4 regions of the Pseudomonas sp. TNT2022 ID642 genome follow, and region 3 is predicted to be linked to each of the others. Evidence: riboswitches for the same ligand, from Rfam matches in the RefSeq annotation. Region 3 holds a riboswitch; each other region holds the start of a gene.

Region 1 (5,369 bases), on a different contig from region 3:
CCTCGGCAAAACTCAAGCCCAGCGAGGCGGTGTGTGGCCCGACCGCGTAATCCGGGGCGATGGCCTTGGCCACCAGGTCGGGGTTTTGCGGCGAAACGCGGACATCGACATGTTGGCCGTAGTAGCTGAACGGCCAGCCATAGAAACCACCGTCCTTGACAGAGGTGATGTAGTCCGGCACCAGATCACTGCCGATCTCGTCGCGTTCGTTGACAGCTGTCCACAGCGCGCCACTTTTCGGCTCCCAGGCCAGACCATTGGGGTTGCGGATGCCTGAGGCAAAAATCCGGTGATTGCCGGTCGCCCGATCGACTTCCCAGATCGCTGCGCGACCTTCTTCCTTATCCAGACCATTTTCGCCGACGTTGCTGTTCGAGCCGACGGTGACGTACAGCTTGCTGCCGTCCTTGCTGGCGATGACGTTTTTGGTCCAGTGGTGATTCAGCGTGCCGCCAGGCAAATCGACAACCTTGATTGGCTGCGACTTGATCTCGGTCGCGCCCGGTTCGTAGTTAAAGCGCAGCAGGCGGTCGGTGTCAGCGACGTAAAGATCATTGCCGACCAGGGTCATGCCGAACGGCGAGTTGAGGTTCTGCAGAAACACCGTGCGTGTTTCCGCGACGCCATCGTGGTCGGCGTCACGCAGCAAGGTGATGCGATTCGGGCTCGGCACGCCGGCGCCGGCCTTACCCATGACTTTCTTCATGACCCAGCCGCGAATGCCGCTGCTGTCATCAGGTTTGGGCGGGGCATTGGTTTCTGCCACCAGCACGTCGCCGTTGGGCAGTACGTAAAGCCAGCGCGGATGGTCGAGGCCTTCGGCGAATGCAGCGACTTGCGTGCCAGTCGCTGCCGTCGGTTTAGCGCCCTCCGGCCAGCCGATTGCCGGGGCGATATTCACCGTCGGGATCAGGGTCTTGTTCGGTTCGGGCAGCTTCGGCGACGAGCCGGTGCCGTCGGAGACTTGCAGGCTGGAGGTTTCACCGCAGGCGGCGAGTCCTCCGGCGAAGGCGATGACAAAAACGAGCTGGGGCTTGCGCATTGCTGATCTTCCCTATGAATGCATTCCTAATCATAGAGGAGGGCGCAAGCCCGATGGTTCAACTGCTCAGCCGCGGGCCTCTTTGAACAGCACGGCGATGCCCGGGTGATAGTTGCCCGCTTCGCTGCGCAACTTGCGGTAGGCGTAAGGGAAATACCAGGCGACCGCGCAGGTGTGTTCCTTTTGCAGATCGTCGACCATGTCCTGCAGCTCTTCGGGGCTGGCGCTGTGCTGGGCTTTTTGCGGCGCGACAAACAGGCAGCCGAGCTTGAGGTCGCTGGCATAACTGATGCGTTTGGCGTCGTTGGTGATGTCCAGCAGGGCTTGGGTCAGATTGAGGTTGGTAACCTTTGGCCAGCGCTGGGTGGCCTGGATAAAGGCGCGGTCTTCGGCGCCGGCGAGAAACAGATCGGCGCGGGCATTGCGCTCGCCTTCTTCGTTCTGTTTGCGCGTGGCAGTGTCGTTCAAAGTGACCAGCTCAGCCATCCAGGCGGCTGCCGAGAGCAATCCGAGATTGGCTTTCTCGTCATGCCAGTAAGGGGTGTCGCTGTCGCCGCGCACGGCGTTGTAGCGGTCGATACAGTCAAACCAGCGTTCAAGCACCGGGCGCAGAAATTCCAGGCGCGGGTTGCTGATGATCATGCCTTGCATCGTCATCATCCTTTATTGTTGTAGTGGGCTTTTCGGGAAAAGCATGGCTCTTTGATATCATTTGTATCAGTGTGGCACAAGATTGGCGTCAGATAATTGATCGGCGGCAGTTATTCGCCCGATGGCCGCCTCTTTAATTGACGCTCCCCCCCCAACCCTCTAACCTTCGCGGCTTGTTTCAGGTGCTCTGTGACCTGCGTCGACAGAGTGAAACAGGGAAGCCGGTGAGGGTTGTCTTCGCACGAAGAACCACCACGATCCCGGCGCTGCCCCCGCAACGGTAAATGAGTGAAAACTGCGCCTTGAGCCACTGCCTCGACAGAAGCGGGAAGGCGCGCAGTCAGGCCAACGCCGCTCATGAGCCCGGAGACCGGCCTGATCCATCCAGCGGCATCACGGTGGGCGATGCCAGGCTTTTTGCCGTCTATTCTTGTGCCTGCCCGCCGTTATCCAGCCTCAACGGAGAGCTCCCCCATGACTGATTCCCCCGAGCGCGACGAACGCCATCTGGCCCGTATGCAGCGCAAAAAAGCCGTGATCGACGAACGCATCGCCAACTCGCCTGACGAGTGCGGCCTGGTACTGGTGTTGACCGGTAACGGCAAAGGCAAAAGCAGCTCGGCCTTCGGCATGCTTGCGCGCGCCATGGGCCACGGCATGCAGTGCGGCGTCGTGCAGTTCATCAAGGGGCGCAACAGCACCGGCGAAGAATTGTTTTTCCGCCGCTTCCCTGAGCAAGTGCGCTTTCATGTGATGGGCGAGGGCTTCACCTGGGAAACCCAGGATCGTCAGCGCGACATCGCCGCTGCCGAAGCCGCGTGGGCTGTGTCCCGCGAACTGCTGCGCGATCCGTCGATCGGTCTGGTGGTGCTCGACGAACTCAACATCGCTCTCAAACATGGTTACCTCGATCTCGATCAGGTGCTCAGCGATTTGCAGGCGCGTCCGCCGATGCAGCATGTGATCGTCACCGGTCGCGCGGCCAAGCCGGAAATGATCGAAATGGGCGACACCGTGACTGAAATGGGCATGCTCAAACACGCCTTCCAGGCTGGCATCAAAGCGCAGAAAGGCGTCGAACTTTGAATCAACCACGTCACTGCCCGGCGGTGCTCATCGCCGCGCCGGCCTCCGGTCAGGGCAAGACCACCGTCACCGCCGCACTGGCCCGTTTGCATCGCAATCAGGGGCGCAAAGTGCGCGTGTTCAAATGCGGCCCGGACTTTCTTGATCCGATGATTCTCGAGCGCGCCAGCGGTGCGCCGGTGTATCAACTGGACATGTGGATGGTCGGCGAGCAGGAAAGTCGTCGCCTGTTGTGGGAAGCCGCTGCCGAGGCGGATCTGATTCTGATCGAAGGTGTGATGGGCCTGTTTGATGGCACGCCTTCCAGCGCCGATCTGGCGCGGCATTTTGGTGTGCCGGTGCTCGGCGTGATCGACGGCACGGCCATGGCGCAAACCTTTGGTGCGCTGGCGCTGGGCTTGGCGAAGTATCAGCCGGATCTGCCGTTTGCCGGCGTGCTGGCCAATCGTGTCGGCACCTTGCGCCATGCGCAATTGCTCGAAGGCAGCCTCACCGAAGGCCTGCGCTGGTATGGCGCATTGTCCCGTGAGACGGGCATTGAGTTGCCAAGTCGTCATCTCGGCCTGGTTCAGGCCAGCGAACTGAATGATCTGGATGTGCGTCTCGACGCCGCCGCCGATGCATTGGCCAGCAGTTGCGAGGTAGCGCTGCCACCGGCCGTGGAATTCGCCGCGCCTGATGTGATCGCCGTCGAACCGTTGCTGAAAAACGTGCGAATTGCCGTCGCCCGCGATGAAGCGTTTGCCTTCACCTATGGCGCGAGTCTCGATCTGTTGCGGGCGATGGGCGCCGAGCTGAGTTTCTTCTCGCCGATCCGCGATACGCAATTGCCTGACGCTGACAGTCTGTATCTGCCCGGTGGTTATCCGGAATTGCACCACGTTGCGTTGTCGCAAAACACCGCGATGCTGGAGGCGATTCGTGCGCATCACGCGACGGGCAAACCGTTGCTCGCTGAATGTGGCGGCATGTTGTATCTGCTCGACTCTTTGACGGATGTTGAAGGCACTCGCGCCGAACTGGTCGGCCTGCTTAAGGGCGATGCAGTAATGCAAAAGCGTCTGGCGGCGTTGGCATTGCAAGCGGTGGATCTGCCGGAAGGTTCGTTGCGTGGCCACACTTATCACCACTCCCTGACGACGACTGAGTTGACGCCGATTGCCCGTGGCTTGAGCCCGAACGGTGGGCGTGGGGCGGAGGCGGTTTATCGCGATGGGCGGATGACGGCTTCTTATGTGCACTTCTATTTCCCGTCGAATCCTGCGGCTGTCGCAGCATTGTTTGCGCCTGGCCTCCAGGCCGCCATCGCTGGCAAGCCAGCTCCCACAGTGGACGGTGAGCTTCCTGAAGAAATGCAATCCCCTGTGGGAGCTGGCTTGCCAGCGATGGGGCCATGACCGACAACTCATTTACCGAAGCCGAACGCCAAGCGGTCTACAAAGCCATTGCCGAACGCCGCGACATGCGTCACTTCACCGGCGGCACCGTTGAACCAGAACTGCTGCGCCGACTACTGGAAGCCGCCCACCAGGCCCCAAGCGTCGGCCTGATGCAGCCCTGGCGCTTCATCCGCATCAGCGACCGTACCCTGCGCGGCGAGATCCAGAATCTTGTGGAAGAGGAACGCATCCGCACCGCTGAAGCCCTCGGCGAGCGCAGTGACGAGTTCATGAAACTCAAAGTCGAAGGCATCCATGACTGCGCCGAGGTGTTGGTTGCCGCATTGATGGACGATCGCGAAAAACACATCTTCGGTCGCCGCACGCTGCCGGAAATGGACATGGCTTCGCTGTCCTGCGCGATCCAGAATCTGTGGCTGGCCGCGCGCGCCGAAGGCTTGGGCATGGGCTGGGTTTCGCTGTTCGAGCCGCAGGCACTGGCGGATTTGTTGAAATTGCCCGAAGGCGCCAAGCCGCTGGCCGTTTTGTGTCTGGGCCCGGTCAAGGAATTCTATCCGGCGCCGATGCTGGTACTCGAAGGGTGGGCGCAGGCGCGGCCGCTCAATGAGTTGCTGTATGAAAATTATTGGGGAGTGAGTCAATGAGTGTGGCGTTGCTGAGTGTCGCTGCGGTTGCGCTGGATGCGCTGCTCGGTGAACCGAAACACTGGCATCCGCTGGTGGCGTTCGGTAATTTCGCCGGGCGCATCGAGCAACGATTCAACGCCGGTGGTCGTGGCTGGCGCAGCCATGGCGTCACTGCGTGGGTGATCGCCGTGCTGCCGCTGACCTTGCTCGCCACTGCGTTTTCCTGGGCGCCTTACGTGGGCTGGGTCGTCGAGATTCTCGCGCTGTATTGCGCCCTCGGCATGCGCAGCCTCGGCGAGCATGTCGCGCCGGTGGCTGCTGCATTACGTGCGGATGATCTGGACGAGGCGCGCAAACGCGTTGGCTATCTGGTCAGCCGTCAGACCGATGAGCTCGACAGCACCGCTGTCGCTCGCGCCGCCACTGAGTCAGTGCTGGAAAACGGCAGTGATGCGGTGTTTGCCGCGTTGTTCTGGTTTGTCGTCGCCGGTGCGCCGGGCGTGGTCCTCTATCGCTTGAGCAACACGCTCGATGCGATGTGGGGGTATCGCAACGAACGCTTCG
Region 2 (5,369 bases), 220 kb from region 3:
ATTGCGTAAAGAACTGGCCTGACACCTTAACCACCTGAGTAAACACAACACCTTGTAGGAGTGAGCCTGCTCGCGATAGCGGTGTGTCAGTCAACTCATCGGTGACTGACACACCGCTATCGCGAGCAGGCTCACTCCTACAGGGGTTGTGTATGTATTTTCAGAAACGGGAATTCTCATGGCATCGCCGAAAAGCTGTTGCTACTGTGCCCAGCCGCAATCCAGGTGTTTGCCGCTACATGAGTGATCAACCCGTTATCCAGGCAGTGTCTGACGCCGACATTCCTGAAGTTCTGAATTTTGTCTTAAAGGCCCGTGCCGAGCTTTTCCCCAAGCTCAGCGCGACCGGCATGCCTGACGATCTGGCGCGTTTTGCCGAGGTTTATCTGCGTGGGGAAGGGCGCTTTCTGATGGCTCGGCATGCAGGGCAGATTGTGGCCTCGATTGGCTATCTCCCTTACGACCGGCGCTTCGCGAACCTTGATTATCCCGACCGCAACGTGGTGGAAATCGTCCGCCTGTTCGTCGTGCCTTCACAACGGCGTTCCGGGCTGGCCGGCGCGTTGTACCGATCACTCAAAGACCTGGCACTCGCCGACGGAGTCGAGGTGATTTATCTGCACACCCATCCGTTCTTACCAGGCGCCATCGCGTTCTGGCAACGCCAAGGCTTCGACATTATCGATGTTGACGCCGACCCGGTCTGGCAGACGACGCACATGCATGCCGTCATGAGTGAAATCGAAGAATCTGCGCCCCATCAAACGGGTCCGTCAGGTAATGCGCCCTGACCCCGAAAGTGTCCTGTAACCGCTGCGGTGTCAGCACTTCCAGCGGCGCGCCCAACGCCACCAGCCGACCGCGCTCCAGCACCGCCAGACGATCACACTTCAACGCCTGATTAAGATCATGCAGCGCGATCAGCGTGGTCACCGGCAACGCCTGCACCACGTTGAGAATGGTCAGTTGGTGCTGAATGTCGAGGTGGTTGGCCGGTTCGTCCAGCAACAGGATTTGCGGTCGCTGGGCCAGTGCCCGAGCGATATGCACCCGCTGCCGCTCACCACCCGACAGGCTGCGCCAAAGACGCGTGCGCAGGTGCATGGCGTCTACATCGGTGAGCGCCTGCTGGACGATGGCGTCGTCTGCCTGCGACCACGGTTGCAGCGCCGACAGCCAAGGCGTGCGCCCCAGCGCCACCGCGTCGAACACGCGAATGCCGTCATCGGTGTCGGCCTGTTGTTCAACGACCGCGAGTTTTTGCGCAATGCTGCGCCGGGCCATTTTGCCCAAGCGCTGACCTTCAAGCAGCACCTCGCCAGCGCTGGGTTCGCGCAACCCGGCCAGCAGTTTCAGCAGGGTGGATTTCCCCGAACCGTTCGGCCCGACGATGCCCAGGGTTTCGCCGCGCCGAACTTCAAGGCTGACACCGTTGAGCAACTCGGCGCCGCGCACCTTGAACGTCAACCCGGAACAACTCAGAACACTGTTCATCGCGAAGACCTGCGGCCAACCAGAATCAAGGCAAACACCGGCGCCCCCACCAGCGCGGTAATCACCCCGACCGGAATCACCTGGCCCTTGATCAACGTGCGCGACAGCACATCAGCGGCAATCAGAAACACTGCGCCGCCCAACGCACTGGCCGGCAGCAGTCGTGCATGCCCGGTGCCAAGCAACAGACGCGCGGCGTGGGGAATCACCAGTCCGACAAAACCGATCGAACCGACAATCGACACCATCACCGCCGTCACCAGCGCCGCGCAGCCAATCAGCAGAATCTGCACGCGCCGCACCGGAATGCCGAGGGATGCCGCCGAATCCGCGCCAAAGGTAAACGCATCCAGCGCCCGCCGATGCCACAGGCACACGACCAGTCCCAGCACGGCAACCGGCACTGCCAGCCACACCGATGGCCAGCGCACGCCGCCAAGATTGCCCAGCAGCCAGAACATGATGCCGCGCGCCTGCTCGGAGCTGGCCGAGCGAGTGATCAGAAACGCTGTCAGCGCATTGAACAGCTGCGAGCCGGCGATCCCCGCAAGAATGATCTGCCCGGTACCGCTGGCCGAGCCGCTGACCCGCGCCAGCACAATCACCAGCACGAACGCCGTCACGGCGCCGGCAAAGGCACCGACCGACAGCGAGATCAACCCGGCACCGACGCCAAGCAGCGCGACCATCACGGCCCCGGTCGAGGCGCCGGCAGAAATCCCCAGCAGATACGGATCGGCCAACGGGTTGCGCAGCAGCGACTGCAAAATCACCCCGCACGTCGCCAGACCGGCACCGCACGCCGCCGCGACCAGTGCGCGGGTCAGGCGGTAGTTCCAGACGATGCCTTCGTCGATCGGGTCGAGCGCGTAACCGGCGTTCCACAACTTGTTCGCCAGCACTTGCACCACCACACCCGGTTCAATCGAGGTTTCACCAATGGCCACGCCAGCAACCACTGCAATCAACAGCGTCGCCAGGGCAAGCAGCGTACGGATCAGGCTGGCACTCATTGCGACAGATCATAGCCGCTGATGGCCGTGGCCAGTTGCTCGATGCCGTCGAACATGCGCAGGCTGGCCTGCATGGCCATGGCGTCGAGAATGATGATGCGGTTGTGTTTCACCGCGTCCATGTTGCGCGTCACCGGATCACTGCGCAGGAAGGCGAGTTTCTTTTCATAGTCGTCGGCAGGGAAGCGACGACGGTCCATGCGCGCGATCACAAGGAAAGTCGGGTTGGCCTTGGCGATGGTTTCCCAGCCGACCGTTGGCCACTCTTCATCGGACTGCACGACGTTGCGCACGCCGAGGGTGCTAAGCATGAAATCGGGAACGCCTTTGTGCCCGGCCACGAATGGCTCGATGTCCATTTGTGCGCTGGAGAACCAGACCAGCGCGCTGGCATCCTTCAGCTGTTTGCCTTGGGCTGTGGCAATCGATTTGGCGAGACTGGCCTTGAGTTCGTCGTTGAGCTGCTGGCCGCGCTCCTGCACATCGAAGATCTGCGCCAGTTGGCTCACGCTTTTGTAAATCGTGTCGATGCGGAACGGCGCCAGCCGCGTGCCATCGGCGCCGACGAGGTTGTCCTTGGCTTCGCAATCGGAAGGCAGCAGGTAGGTCGGAATCTTCAGCTCATGAAACTGTTCGCGAGTGCCCACCGCACCTTGCGGGCCGACCATCCATTCCAGCTCCACGGCGACCAGTTCCGGGCGCTTGCCGATCACCGATTCAAAGCTCGGCTCGTTGTCGGCCAGACGCTCGATCTTGTCATTCTGCGCCTTGTATATATCCAGCACGTTGTTGAACCACAGCGAAGTGCCGACGACTTTCTCGCCCAGGCCCATGGCGTAGAGCATTTCCGTGCCGGCCTGGCCGATGGTCACCGTGCGCGTTGGTGCGTGCTGGAAGGTCAGGGTGCTGCCGCAGTTGTCGATCGTCAGCGGATACGCAGTCGGGGCCGCCTGCGCCATGGCGCAAAGGCTCAGGCCGGTGATGAGGGTGGCAATGCGGGGCAGCAGCATGGGGCAGTCTCCAGGGGAACCGTACGGGAGCGGGAGAGTACGGATCGGAAACACACCATCGAACGCGGTCAGGGAAACTGCGCAAGGCCGGTCATCAAAAGAAGAAGTACACGGCACGATGTCCTTCCCGGACACCCCGCCGGTTAGTCAGTCACTGTGCCGGCAGGTCTCCTGACTGATGCGTCATCGCCTGGCTCCGGCCTTCCCGGGGTTCACCCAGTGGCAGTCTTGGAGCAGGCTCAGCACCTACAGTTGCGGGGGCAGTTCCGGTCAATGCTGTGCAAGCACCCCGAATTCCCTATTAGTCCCGTTCGGGAACCAGCGGCGGCATGGTAGTCGATCAAGCCGCTGAAGGGGAGACGAATCTGTCGTGGCGAGGATTAGTGCTGGCTCATCAAACCGTGCAAGACGCCTAAACGCAGGCCCGGTTCGGAGGGCAGCATTTGCGCAATGCCGAACACTTTGAACGCCGCCAGCATCAACACCAGCCCACCAGGCAGAATGCTCTGGCGATGGGGTTGCAGGCCGGCGAGCTTGAGCTGTTGCACGTTGTTCACTTTCAGCAGAAGTAACGACAGGCGCAGCAGGCCGCCGTAGGTGATGCCGTCCTGGCCGAAGTCATTCAGGCGATTGGCCTTGAGCACTTTGGCCAGCATGCGTGCGGTGCCGGAGGAGCCAATGGTTTGCTGCCAGCCCTGCGCACGATAGCGCCGGGCAACTTTTTCAAACTGCAGGATGGCGAAGCGTTCGGCCGCCTGTAGCGCGCCGGCAGACACATCGCCGCCGCGAAAGAACCGCGTGCTCAAGGTGCCGCTGCCGATGGCGATGCTTTCAGTGAGCAACGGTTGTGAACCCTGGCCGAGGATCAGTTCGGTCGAACCTCCGCCGATGTCGACCACCAGGCGCAGGTCGTCTACGCTGGGCAAGGCATGGGTCACGCCGGCGTAGACCAGTCGCGCCTCTTCATGGCCGCAGATGACATCAATGGGAAAGCCCAGATGCCGTTCAGCACTGGCCAGAAACAGCTGCGCATTATCAGCCTCGCGCACTGCGCTGGTTGCCACCGCGCGTACCCGGCCGGCCTCGAAACCGCGCAGCTTCTTGCCGAATCGCGCCAACGCCTGCCAGCCGCGATCCAGTGCCAACGCATCCAGTGCGCCGCCGTCAAAGCCTTCGGCCAGCCGCACCGGTTCGCGCAAGGTTTTCACTTCCTGAATCTGCAAGCCCTTTCGACTGCGCACCGACTGGCCGATCATCAGGCGAAAGGCATTCGAACCCAGGTCGATGGCGGCAAACAGCGAGGCGTCGTCTTTCATGGGAATCCTTGCAGAGCATCCGTCGCGAGGCTCAAGACGGTTTGCGAGGATTCTGCCGTGATCTTGATGACATCCTGATGACGGGGCAGGGTCGGTTGAATGAATTTGCGGCTGTCATGACAATGTCATTATCCGGCGTCTATGCTGAGGCCAATACATCGCGTGTTCTTAAAGTTTTTGCTGCCAGTTTTGGCAGCTTTTTTTTGCCTGCGATTTGAGCGAGGCCACTGATCGTTCCCACGCTCCTGCGTGGGAATGCAGCCCGTGACGCTCTGCGTCACTGGACGCGGAGCGTCCCTAGAGGCATTCCCACGCAGAGCGTGGGAACGATCAGGTTTCAGCAGGACTGCGGGGTTTCGCCCCGGGACAAGCGCGCATTGATGTCGTCGATCACTTCGGGCAGCTCGGCGATGGTGTCGATCAGGTAATGCGGACGTGAAGGCGCGAACATCTTGCCGATCCGCGAACGTTCTTCCGCCAGTCGATCCAACGGCAACGCCTTGTATTGCTCATAGCTCAGGCCCAGTGCGTTGCCG
Region 3 (5,369 bases):
GATGCCGTGCTTGACCACCAATTGCGTCAGGGCGTCGAGCAGCAGGCTTTCGTCAGCTTGCGGCAGTTCGATGGAGATCGAATCGAAGGCGTCGTGATCGTGGTCATCGTGATCGTCATCGCCTTCACCATGGTGGTGATCGTGATGGCTGTGGCGGCTGTCGATGTGTTCTTCGGAACCGGCGCCGAGGCCGATCAACACGTCCAGTGGCAGACGGCCGTTGCTGGCTTCGATGATTTTCACCGCCGGTGGCAGCTCTTCGGCGACTTCAGCGCGCACGCGAGCGAGATCTTCCGGGCTGGTTTGGTCGGCTTTGTTCAGGATGACGAGATCGGCGCTGGCCAGTTGGTCGGCGAACAGTTCGTGCAGCGGCGATTCGTGATCGAGGTTCGGGTCGAGTTTGCGCTGGGCGTCGACCTGATCCGGGAACGCAGCGAAAGTGCCAGCGGCCACCGCCGGGCTGTCGACCACGGTGATCACCGCATCAACGGTGCAGGCGCTGCGGATTTCCGGCCACTGGAAGGCTTGCACCAGCGGTTTTGGCAGGGCCAGGCCCGAGGTTTCGATGAGGATGTGGTCGAGGTCGCCGCGACGCGCAACCAGTTCGCGCATCACCGGGAAGAACTCTTCCTGAACGGTGCAGCACAGGCAGCCGTTGGCCAGTTCGTAAACGCGGCCCGTGGCTTCTTCTTCGGTGCAACCGATGGTGCATTGCTTGAGGATTTCACCGTCGATGCCCAGCTCGCCAAACTCGTTGACGATCACCGCAATGCGCCGGCCCTGTGCGTTGTCGAGCATGTGCCGCAGCAGCGTGGTCTTGCCCGAGCCGAGGAAGCCGGTGACGATGGTGACGGGGAGTTTGGCCAGTGTTTTCATCGGTATGCCCTTTGGCAAGCGGCGGGCATACGGGACGAGAACCGGCAACGCGCGTGCGCGCCGGAAGCGTTCGCCACCGGATCACCCCGCCCGGTTGTAGTGAGAATCTGTGACGAGGCAGGTCTCCTGGCTGACGGCGTTCAGGCGCTGGGCCTGGCGTTTGCTGCGCCTTCCCGCTGGCTCATCAGTTGAGCTGGCAGTGGCGTGGCAGCGAACATCACCGTTCACAGTTGCGGGGGCAGCCGCGGCATTGACCGCGTTCCCTTCTTAGCTTCGGCGTGGGCCGAAGAACCTCGAAAGCGCAAGGCTACGCATGGTGTGGTTATGGGTCAATGTTTGGATTGGGGGTATATCCGTTGCTGCGGCTGGGGCCGCTGGCGGTTTCGCTCTTACAGCGAGTCACCTTTTCCAAACGCCGAAAAGGTAACCCAAAAGGCTTTGCCCCGGCGTACGGCACTTCGCTGAGGCTCAGTGTTCCCTCGCTACGGTGTCCATCCGGGGGCATCGCCTACGGTTTGCTTCGCTGCACCTCCTCTCGATGTGTGCGGCTTCGCCGCACGGCGCTGCGCGCCTAACCCCCGGATGAACACCTTCGCTCGGCCTGCCGAAGGGGCAAAAAAGCCAGATCAAAAGCCAGATCAAGAGCCCCTCACCCTAGCCCTCTCCCGGAGGGAGAGGGGACTGATCGAGTTGTTTGGGCGAGGGACGCCGACGTGCGATACCGCGTTGAACTCAGATTTTGAAAAGCCCACAAATCGGCTCCCTCTCCCTCCGGGAGAGGGCTGGGGTGAGGGAAAATCCACCACAAATCCAAAGCCGACCACGCCCCGCTCTTCACCACTCAATAGGCCGAGCGTAGCGAAGGAACCCCGAGCCCCAGCGAGCGGGCCGCACGTAGGAGCAAGCCCTTTTGGTTACTTTTGGGGCGTTTGCCAAAAGTGACCCGCCGTAAGGGCGGAACCCTAATCAGCAACACCCGCAGCAACGGATCCACCCCAAAAAATTGACCAAAACCCCACCCCCATGCTCTCCTACACACCTTGTTACGGGTGCCCTTCACAGGGTGAAACGGGAAACCGGTGAATCATGTGCTTTACTCAAAGCCATGTCAGTCCGGTGCTGCCCCCGCAACGGTAAGCGAGCGAAGCGTCAAAACCACTGTGTCAGCAAGGCATGGGAAGGTGACGCTTGCAGGTCGGCCTGACGCCAACCCCTCGTGAGCCCGGAGACCGGCCCGCAACACACAGCCCGCATTTTTGCGTCGCTGAACATAACAAACCCGCGGTGGGCGGGCGCTGTTCGAACCTCTGCGAGCCCGACCCGCAGGGGTTTTCATGCGCTCAAATCACCCGCTGACACTCCAGAGGGAAGCGCCATGTCGATCATCAGCAGCACCGGCAGCAACACGGACAAAATTTCCAGCACCACCACCCTGAGCCAACGCCTGACCGCCGCGATCTTTGCGTCGATCCTCGGTGCCAGCCTGGTCTACTTCGCCGGTTTCTCACACATCGAAGCGGTGCACAACGCCGCCCACGATACCCGCCACAGCGCCGCGTTCCCGTGCCACTGAGACCTGCCGACATGATCAAGCGTATTGCGCAAACCGCAGGTTTCACCGGCCTGCTGGCCGCCCTGCTCCTCACCCTGCTGCAAAGCTTCTGGGTATCCCCGCTGATTCTTCAGGCAGAGACCTTCGAGAAAGCCGAACCGGTTGCAGAAGTTCACGAACACGCCGCCGGCACCGCTGCGCACACCCACGATGCCGAAGCCTGGGAGCCGGAAGACGGCTGGCAGCGCGTAGTCTCGACCACGGGTGGCAATCTGGTGGTGGCTGTCGGTTTTGCTCTGATGCTCGCGGGTCTTTACACCCTGCGTGCGCCGACCAAAACCTCGCAAGGCCTGCTCTGGGGTCTGGCCGGTTACGCGACATTCGTCCTGGCACCGACGATGGGCCTGCCACCTGAATTGCCGGGCACTGCCGCCGCTGATCTGGCCTCGCGACAAATCTGGTGGATCGGCACTGCCGCTTCGACCGCTGTCGGCCTGTCGCTGATCGCGTTCAGCCGTCACTGGCTGATGAAGATCCTTGGTGTCGCCATTCTCGCGGTGCCGCACGTGATCGGCGCACCACAGCCGCAAGTGCATTCGATGCTCGCTCCCGAGGCATTGGAAGCCCAGTTCAAAATCGCTTCGCAGTTGACCAACGTAGTGTTCTGGCTGGCCCTGGGCCTGATCAGCGCCTGGTTGTTCCGCCGCAAAAGCGCTGGTCAATACCACGCATGACCGATGACAGCGCAGCGCCGACCTTCGTGATCGGCCTGGGCTGCCAGCGCGGCTGTCCGGCCAGCACGCTGCGCGCGTTACTCGACCAGGCATTGCAGGCCCATCGCATCGACCTTGAAGCGGTCAAGGCCTTGGCCAGCATCGACTTGAAGCGCGACGAACCGGGTCTGCAAGAACTTGCTGCACAACTGGCCCTGCCCTTGCTGTATTTCAGCAGTGAAGAACTGGCCAGTTACCAGCAACGACTCAGTCACCATTCGCAGATCGCCTACGAACGCACCGGTTGCTACGGCGTGGCCGAAAGTGCCGCTCTGGCTCTCGCCGAACAGCTGATACAGGCGCCGGCAAAACTGCTGATTTCCCGGCAAAAATACGCACAGGCAACGTTGGCATTGGCCGGCGCGGCGTAAAATCCCGATAATCCCCGTTATTGATCATGAGCGTTGTTCATCTGCAACGCGGTCGTGCCCTCTTTTACTCAGGATTCAACGATGACCGTCTACTTCATCGGCGCCGGCCCCGGCGACCCGGAATTGATCACCGTCAAAGGCCAGCGGCTGATCCGCAGTTGCCCGGTGATCATCTACGCAGGCTCGCTAGTGCCGGCGGCGGTGCTCGAAGGGCATAACGCCGAGACGGTGGTCAACAGCGCTGAGCTGCACCTTGAACAAATCATCGATTTGATCAAGACCGCACATGCCAGAGGTCAGGATGTGGCGCGCGTGCATTCTGGCGATCCGAGCCTGTATGGCGCGATCGGCGAGCAGATCCGTTATCTGCGCGAGCTGAATATTGCGTTCGAGATCATCCCTGGCGTGACCGCCACCGCAGCGTGTGCAGCGTTGCTCGGGGCGGAGCTGACTCTGCCGGACGTGTCACAAAGCGTGATTCTGACCCGCTACGCCGACAAGACCGCCATGCCGGCAGGCGAAGAGCTCGGCAGTCTGGCGCAGCATGGCGCGACCATGGCGATTCATCTGGGGGTCAATCATCTCGACAAGATTCTGGCGGAACTGCTGCCGCATTACGGCGCCGATTGCCCGATTGCGGTGATTCACCGGGCGACGTGGCCGGATCAGGACTGGGTGGTGGGGACGCTGGCGGATATTGCCGGGAAGGTCGAGGCCAAAGGGTTTCGGCGTACGGCGTTGATTCTGGTGGGTCGTGTCTTGGGCAGTGAGGTGTTTAGCGAGTCGTCGCTGTATCGCGCCGGGCATGCGCACCTCTACAGGCCATGAATTGGAACGCGGAGCGTCCCGGGCTGCATTCCCACGCAGAGCGTGGGAACGATCAAAGGCCCCTTCGCGAGCAGGCTCGCTCCCACATTTGGAATGCGATCAAATGTGGGAGCGAGCCTGCTCGCGAAGGCGTCGGTACATTTCACCCATAAAAAACTCACCCATAAAAAAACGGCGCTCACGGGGCGCCGTTTTTCATGTCCGCAGCGAACACCTTAGTAGTAGGCGTTTTCTTTCTGCGTGTGGTCGGTCACGTCTCGAACGCCCTTCAGCTCCGGAATACGCTCGAGCAAGGTGCGCTCAATGCCTTCCTTCAGGGTTACGTCCGCCTGGCCGCAGCCCTGGCAACCGCCTCCGAACTGCAGAACAGCGATGCCGTCCTCAACCACATCGATCAGGCTGACCTGACCGCCGTGGCTGGCCAGCCCCGGGTTGATTTCGGTTTGCAGGTAATAATTGATGCGCTCGTTGACCGGGCTGTCGGCGTTGACCATCGGCACTTTGGCGTTTGGCGCCTTGATGGTCAGCTGGCCGCCCATACGGTCGGTGGCGTAATCGACAACGGCGTCGTCGAGAAACGCTTCGCTGAAGTGATCGATATAAGCGGTGAAGCTTTTCAGCCCCAGCGCGGTGTCTTCAGGTTTTTCTTCGCCCGGCTTGCAATAGGCAATGCAGGTTTCGGCGTACTGGGTGCCAGGCTGGGTGATGAAGACGCGGATGCCGATGCCCGGGGTGTTCTGCTTGGAGAGCAGATCGGCCAGGTAATCGTGGGCGGCGTCGGTAATGGTAATAGCGGTCATGGAAACTCCTCGCAGGCTTGGGCGCAGTTTACGCCAATCGTTGCGCCGGACAAAGTCCTAGTATTTTTGTCGGGAAAGATTCTCGTCAGGCGCGTCGTCCATTCGCGCCTTGAGCCAGCGATAGCTGCGCTTTTCCACCCATTCGTAGCTCAACCATGAGCCGACGCCG
Region 4 (5,369 bases), on a different contig from region 3:
ACAGATAGCGTTTGCGACTGGCGGGGGACCATTCGGCGTCAGCCAGCAGGATTACGTCAGGGTCGCTGGCCAGCAGGGTTTCGCTGTTGACGGTCACCCGATAAAGATTGATGTCGGCGAACACATTGCGCGCACCGGCGGCGGCCAGTAGCGGGGTGACAAACCCGCGTTGACCTTCGCTGTCGAGGCCTTTTACTTCGCTGTCGAGATAGAACACTGACAGCGGTTTACCCGAACCGGCCAACGCTCGGGCGCTGGCGAGATCGGCGTCCATGGCCTCACTCAATTGCCGCGCCTTTGCCTGTTTGTGCAGCAGTTTGCCGAGCGTCAGCAAGTCATTGCGCACATGCGCGAAGTAATCCAGCGAGTGCCCGTTGCAGGCCGACTCCAGCAGATACGAACCCACGCCATTGCGCGCAAGCCCCGAGCGTGAGGTCACACCGTCGCCGAACGCTGTGGCAAACCCGCCGATCACCAGGTCCGGTTGCTGCGCGTAAAGCACTTCACTGGCCGGGTACTGGCGGGCGATCACCGGCACGCCGAAATACTCGGATGGCCGCTGCCCGGCATGGGTGTCATCCAGATACGCCACGCCGACCAGCGCTGACCCGGCGCCCAGCGCCAGGACCAGATCAGCCGCATGCTGATTGAGCGCGACGATGCGTGATGGCTGAGCGGCGTGCCAATGCTCGCCGCAGTTGCGGTAACTGTCGGCGAGCACGGGCGTTGCACAGAGCAGGGCGCCAAGCGCATACAGGATCGATCTCATGTCCGCGCCTTGATCAGTAAATCCGCGACCACTTCACCGCCCACCAGATGCCCCTCGACCAGTCGCTGCACATCCTCCTTGCTGCGTACGCCATACCAGCAGCGCTCCGGATACACCGTGATGATCGGCCCCAGATTGCACGGGAACTGACAGTGCGAACGGGTCAGCAAGACGCCGCCCGGGGTCTCGATGCGATCGTGCGCGAGCAAATGCCGGCGCAGGGTTTTCCATAGCTGCAAGGCGCCACGCTGAGTGCAGCGTGGGCCGGTGCAGAGGAACACATGGTGCGCATGCTCGGGTACATGCGACCAGTCCAGGTGCGTGTCGACGCCGTCGATGGTTGTGATGTCATTCATCAGAAGCGGTACGTGTAGCGCACTTCGGAGGTGAACGGCCGGCCGAGGTTGTCGACGTTGCTCGAGCGGCTGGTGACGTAATCGCGGTCGAAGAGGTTTTCCACCAGCAGGCTCACGCGGTGTTGGTGGGCATTGTCGAGGTAGCGATAAGCGTCGGCATCGACCACCGAATAATGGCCGTATTCCACCTGTTTCGAACTGGTGATGTCGCGGATGTAGCGGATCGCGCCGCCGGCACCCCACAGGCGATTTTCCGCTTCATAACCCACGCGCGAACGGGCGAAAAAGCTCGGAATGTCGTTGATGGTCGCCCCCGTGCGCGATTCGGTGAGATTACGCGTCATGTCCGCTTGCAGGCTCCACTGATCGTTGAGCGCCAGTTTGGCGTCGGCCTCGAAACCGCGCATCTGGATCGTGCCTTCACCGTTGACCCACTGGATACCATCGAGGGTGATCAGGTCGTCGATCTTGCGTTTGAACAGGGTCACGCTGGCGCTGAATTCACGGTCGAGCAAGAAGCCTTTGTAGTCGACACCGAGTTCAGCGTTGCGGCTTTTTTCCGGTTTCAGGTTGCGATTGCCGATCTCGTCGCCCGGTTCATTGACGAACAATTGCTCGGCGTTCGGCAGTTTGTAGGCGCTGCCGTATTGTCCGCGCACCGACCAGTTGTCGTTGAGGTCATACAGCGAAGTGAGCATGCCGACCGTGGCACCGTCGCCGCCGCTCATGGCTTCGTGGCGCACACCGATGCTCGGATGCCAGTCGGGCAGGGCGTCGATCTGCGGGCGCAATTGCGTATAGATCGCGTGGGCTTCGGCCTTGTCGTTATCGATGATCAGTACATCGTCCTGGCCCTTGAACCATTGGTTGTCGCTGCCGAACACCAGCACATGGCCGCCGGGCAACTCGGCCTTGCCTTCGGCCTGCACACCCCAGTCGGTGAAGCCCCAATAGTCGTTGTGGTTGATGACTTTGGTGCCGCCACCGGCGACATTGTTGATCCGCGTGTAGCGCGTGTCCCAGTCGTTGAGATGACCTTTGATGAAGTAGCTCAGTCGCTCGTTGATGTTCTGTTCGAACGTCGCTGTGGCGATCTGCTGCACGCGATCGTTGGTGGTCTTGTGATTGTCGACCGGGCGGGCGAAGTCGAGATTGGCGTCGGCATATTGGTAGAACAGTTCCAGCCTTGAATCATCGCCCAACGACTGAATCGCCTTGCCGCCGAAGGTGGTGACTTCGTAGGCGCGGTTCTTCTCGCTGACGTTTTTCATGTCGCGATTGCGGTACGGCTGATAGCCGTCGGAGACGTTATGGCTGACGTACGCCAGCAAACCAAGATCGCCGAAACCGTTAGTGAAGATATTCTCGACGCGGGCATCCTCGGTAGTGCCGCCAAAGCTGTCGACGCCCAGATTCACCTCGCCGGAGGCTTTGCGCGATTGCGGGCTGCGGGTGACGATGTTGATCACGCCAGACACGGCCTGGGTGCCGAACAACAGGCTCTGGCCACCCTTGAGCACTTCGATGCGTTCGATGGCGTTGGCCGGCAGGGTGTCCAGATAGAGGCCGCCGTACAGGCGATTGTTCAGGCGCACGCCGTCGAGCAGGATCAGCGTGTCGTCGTTGCGCCCGCCGAGCAGCGAATAAGTGCCGTAATCGAACGGGCCGTTTTTCGGCGCCACATACAGGCCGGGGATGAACATCTGCATCACGCGGCTGACATCGGCGCTGGGGCCAGCACGTTCGATCTGTTCGCGGCTGACGATCTCGACCTTGCTGCCGAACTTCGCCATGTCGGCGACGGTGGTGGATTCCACTGACGGTGCAGAAACGATTTGCTGATGGAGTTCCAGCGGTGCGTCGTCGGCCAGCAGCAGCGGGCTGAACAGGCAGCCAAGGAACAGGGTTGGAGCAGAAGTGTTGAAAGGTCGAATCATTGTCTTCTCGAAAAGGATCTTCGCAGAAGAGCATGCAGGAGAAGGCATCGCGCACAGCCAATACCGGCCCATGCCCGCCCACCGCAGGATTTTGCCAAACGAAATTCCAGGCCGGTCTCCGGGCTCGCGCGTATCGAGGCTTTCACCTTCCCATGGCCCAGTGGCCACAGTGGTCTGTCGAAAGCATCACGCGCATACCGTTGCGGGGGCAGCACCGGACTTGTTCGAAAAGAACGTACCGGTTTCCCGTTTCACCCCATGCACGGCGGCATGGGACACCTGAAACTGGGCGGCATCTGAACATTCGACAGACCGTTCGTCAACTTTTCGGGATCCGGGTTATGGGGATGAAAATGGCCCGTGTTGCCTATTGCCAAGCACCCGTCGCGCGCCAGACAATAAGAGTCATTATCACTCGCGAATTATTCCAGCCTCATGTCCGCCGACGATTTATCCCTGCGCAGCGCCGTCAATGACCTGTATTGCGACCATCACGGGTGGTTGAAAGGCTGGTTACGCAAGCGTCTGAGCAATTCTTTCGATGCGGCCGATCTGGCGCAGGACACCTTTGTCCGGGTCATCAAGGCCCGCAGCGCTCTGGATATTCGCGAGCCGCGTCCTTACCTCTCGATGATCGCCAAAGGTTTGCTCGTCGATCTGTTCCGCCGTCGTTCGCTGGAGCAATCCTGGCTGGAAGCGTTGGCGGCCATGCCACAGGAGCAACAGCCTTCGCTGGAAGAGCAGGCGATCCTGTTACAGGCGCTGGTGGAAATCGACCGTCTTCTGCAAGGGCTGGGGCCGAAGGTCAAGCAGACGTTTATCCTGTCGCAATTCGATGGTCTGACCTACCCGCAAATTGCCGAGCGCTTGAACATCAGCGTGCGCAGCGTCAACAACTACATGGCCAAAGCCATGGAGCATTGCTGTCTGATGCAGATTCAGATGCAACTGGCATGAGCCTGTCGCCCGCCGAACTACAAGCGATCAGCGCCGCCGCGCGCTGGTACGCACGTCTGCATTCCGGCATCGCCACCGAGGCTGATCGCGAAGCCTGGAACGACTGGTTGCGCGCTGACCCTGCCCATCACCAAGCCTGGCAACATATGGCGGCCGTTGGCGAACAAATGGCCAGCGTGCCAGGCACCTTGGCGGCACCGGCGTTGCGCGGGGTCGAACGATCCCGGCGGCAGGTATTGCGCAGCGTAGTGTTGCTGGCCTCGGCCGGTTCGCTGGGCTGGCTGGGCTGGCGCAGTGAGCCGTCGCAAAACCTGCTGGCCGATTTCCGTACCGGCGTGGGCGAGCGACGCGAGTTTCGTCTGGCCGATGGCAGTTCCCTGCTGCTCAACACCGACACCTCAGTCAATCTGCGCTTCGACGGTCGCCAGCGCACCCTGGAATTACTGTGGGGCGAGATTCTGGTGAGCACCGCGGTTGATCCGTTGCAGCGTCCGTTCAAAGTACTGACCCGGCATGGACAAGTGCTGGCGTTGGGCACGCGGTTTATCGTCCGCTCACAGGACGGTGGTGGCGAGGTGTCGGTGATCGAGAAGGCTGTCGAAGTCAGCTCGGCGGGCGGTGGCTCGACCGTGCGTTTAGAGGCTGGACAATCACTGGATTTCAATAGCCGCTCGGTCAGCGCGATTCGCCGCAACGATGCGTCGGTCGGTGCCTGGCAGCAAGGCAGCATCATCGCGCTCAACCGTCCTCTGGCCGAGCTGCTGGCGGATATTTCGCGTTACCGCCACGGCGTGCTGCGGTGCGATGCGCGGATCGCCCAACTGAAGGTTTCCGGCGCATTTCCGATCGACAACACCGACCTCGCACTGGCGGCGCTGGAGAGTGGATTGTCCTTGCGCATCACGCGCTACAGCCGTTATTGGGTCAATGTGTCGCCGCCTGCCCAGTGATGGGCACCGTGAACCGGAAATATTTTTTACAGCGTTTGCACTTTTCACGCACACCGTTCGGCTCATCCCTCAATGAGTTTTTATTCAGCGTTTCTGGGGGAGGGTAAGCATGTCTCGGGTGTACAAGTCTGGTCGTCTGGCGACCGCAGTGAAGGTCGGACTACTGGCGGCAACGACGGCCGGGGTCTGGTCGACAACGACATTGGCCGCGCCAGTGTCGGCGCAACAGAGTTCGGTTAAATCCTTCGACATTGCTGCCGGTAGCCTGACCGAGGTACTCAGCCATTTCGCCAGTGCGGCGGGGGCAGCGATTTCATTCGATGCGCAGCAGACCGATGACTTGAAATCCCCCGGGCTCAAAGGGGTGTTCGGCACCAGCGAAGGCTTCGCGCGGATTCTC

What was found. Region 3 has a riboswitch for cobalamin ahead of M5G26_RS07560 (CbtB domain-containing protein). Riboswitches for the same ligand answer to the same signal wherever they lie in the genome.
Region 1: it holds a riboswitch for cobalamin, as region 3 does, so the genes downstream of both, cobO (cob(I)yrinic acid a,c-diamide adenosyltransferase) here and M5G26_RS07560 (CbtB domain-containing protein) in region 3, are expected to answer to the same signal.
Region 2: it holds a riboswitch for cobalamin, as region 3 does, so the genes downstream of both, M5G26_RS08520 (ABC transporter substrate-binding protein) here and M5G26_RS07560 (CbtB domain-containing protein) in region 3, are expected to answer to the same signal.
Region 4: it holds a riboswitch for cobalamin, as region 3 does, so the genes downstream of both, M5G26_RS13220 (TonB-dependent receptor plug domain-containing protein) here and M5G26_RS07560 (CbtB domain-containing protein) in region 3, are expected to answer to the same signal.

Annotation. Positions count from the first base shown of each region.
Region 1 covers NZ_JAMDGW010000040.1:7,977-13,345, forward strand. The annotation lists gene M5G26_RS28065 (PQQ-dependent sugar dehydrogenase) at 1-1,042, opposite strand, end outside; gene M5G26_RS28070 (hypothetical protein) at 1,109-1,693, opposite strand; cobalamin riboswitch at 1,857-2,086, shown strand; gene cobO (cob(I)yrinic acid a,c-diamide adenosyltransferase) at 2,168-2,779, shown strand; gene M5G26_RS28080 (cobyrinate a,c-diamide synthase) at 2,776-4,176, shown strand; gene bluB (5,6-dimethylbenzimidazole synthase) at 4,173-4,823, shown strand; gene cbiB (adenosylcobinamide-phosphate synthase CbiB) at 4,820-5,369, shown strand, end outside.
Region 2 covers NZ_JAMDGW010000007.1:591,498-596,866, reverse strand. The annotation lists gene metE (5-methyltetrahydropteroyltriglutamate--homocysteine S-methyltransferase) at 1-22, shown strand, start outside; gene M5G26_RS08535 (GNAT family N-acetyltransferase) at 240-791, shown strand; gene M5G26_RS08530 (ABC transporter ATP-binding protein) at 730-1,494, opposite strand; gene M5G26_RS08525 (FecCD family ABC transporter permease) at 1,491-2,495, opposite strand; gene M5G26_RS08520 (ABC transporter substrate-binding protein) at 2,504-3,517, opposite strand; cobalamin riboswitch at 3,662-3,855, opposite strand; gene M5G26_RS08515 (Ppx/GppA family phosphatase) at 3,898-4,833, opposite strand; gene M5G26_RS08510 (hypothetical protein) at 4,842-5,051, shown strand; gene phnX (phosphonoacetaldehyde hydrolase) at 5,171-5,369, opposite strand, start outside.
Region 3 covers NZ_JAMDGW010000007.1:371,368-376,736, forward strand. The annotation lists gene cobW (cobalamin biosynthesis protein CobW) at 1-876, opposite strand, end outside; cobalamin riboswitch at 976-1,187, opposite strand; cobalamin riboswitch at 1,907-2,128, shown strand; gene M5G26_RS07560 (CbtB domain-containing protein) at 2,252-2,449, shown strand; gene M5G26_RS07565 (CbtA family protein) at 2,461-3,162, shown strand; gene M5G26_RS07570 (cobalamin biosynthesis protein) at 3,159-3,572, shown strand; gene cobM (precorrin-4 C(11)-methyltransferase) at 3,654-4,400, shown strand; gene nfuA (Fe-S biogenesis protein NfuA) at 4,616-5,200, opposite strand; gene M5G26_RS07585 (acyltransferase family protein) at 5,258-5,369, opposite strand, start outside.
Region 4 covers NZ_JAMDGW010000012.1:209,416-214,784, forward strand. The annotation lists gene M5G26_RS13210 (ABC transporter substrate-binding protein) at 1-769, opposite strand, end outside; gene M5G26_RS13215 ((2Fe-2S) ferredoxin domain-containing protein) at 766-1,125, opposite strand; gene M5G26_RS13220 (TonB-dependent receptor plug domain-containing protein) at 1,125-3,062, opposite strand; cobalamin riboswitch at 3,155-3,360, opposite strand; gene M5G26_RS13225 (sigma-70 family RNA polymerase sigma factor) at 3,498-4,019, shown strand; gene M5G26_RS13230 (FecR domain-containing protein) at 4,016-4,969, shown strand; gene M5G26_RS13235 (TonB-dependent siderophore receptor) at 5,079-5,369, shown strand, end outside.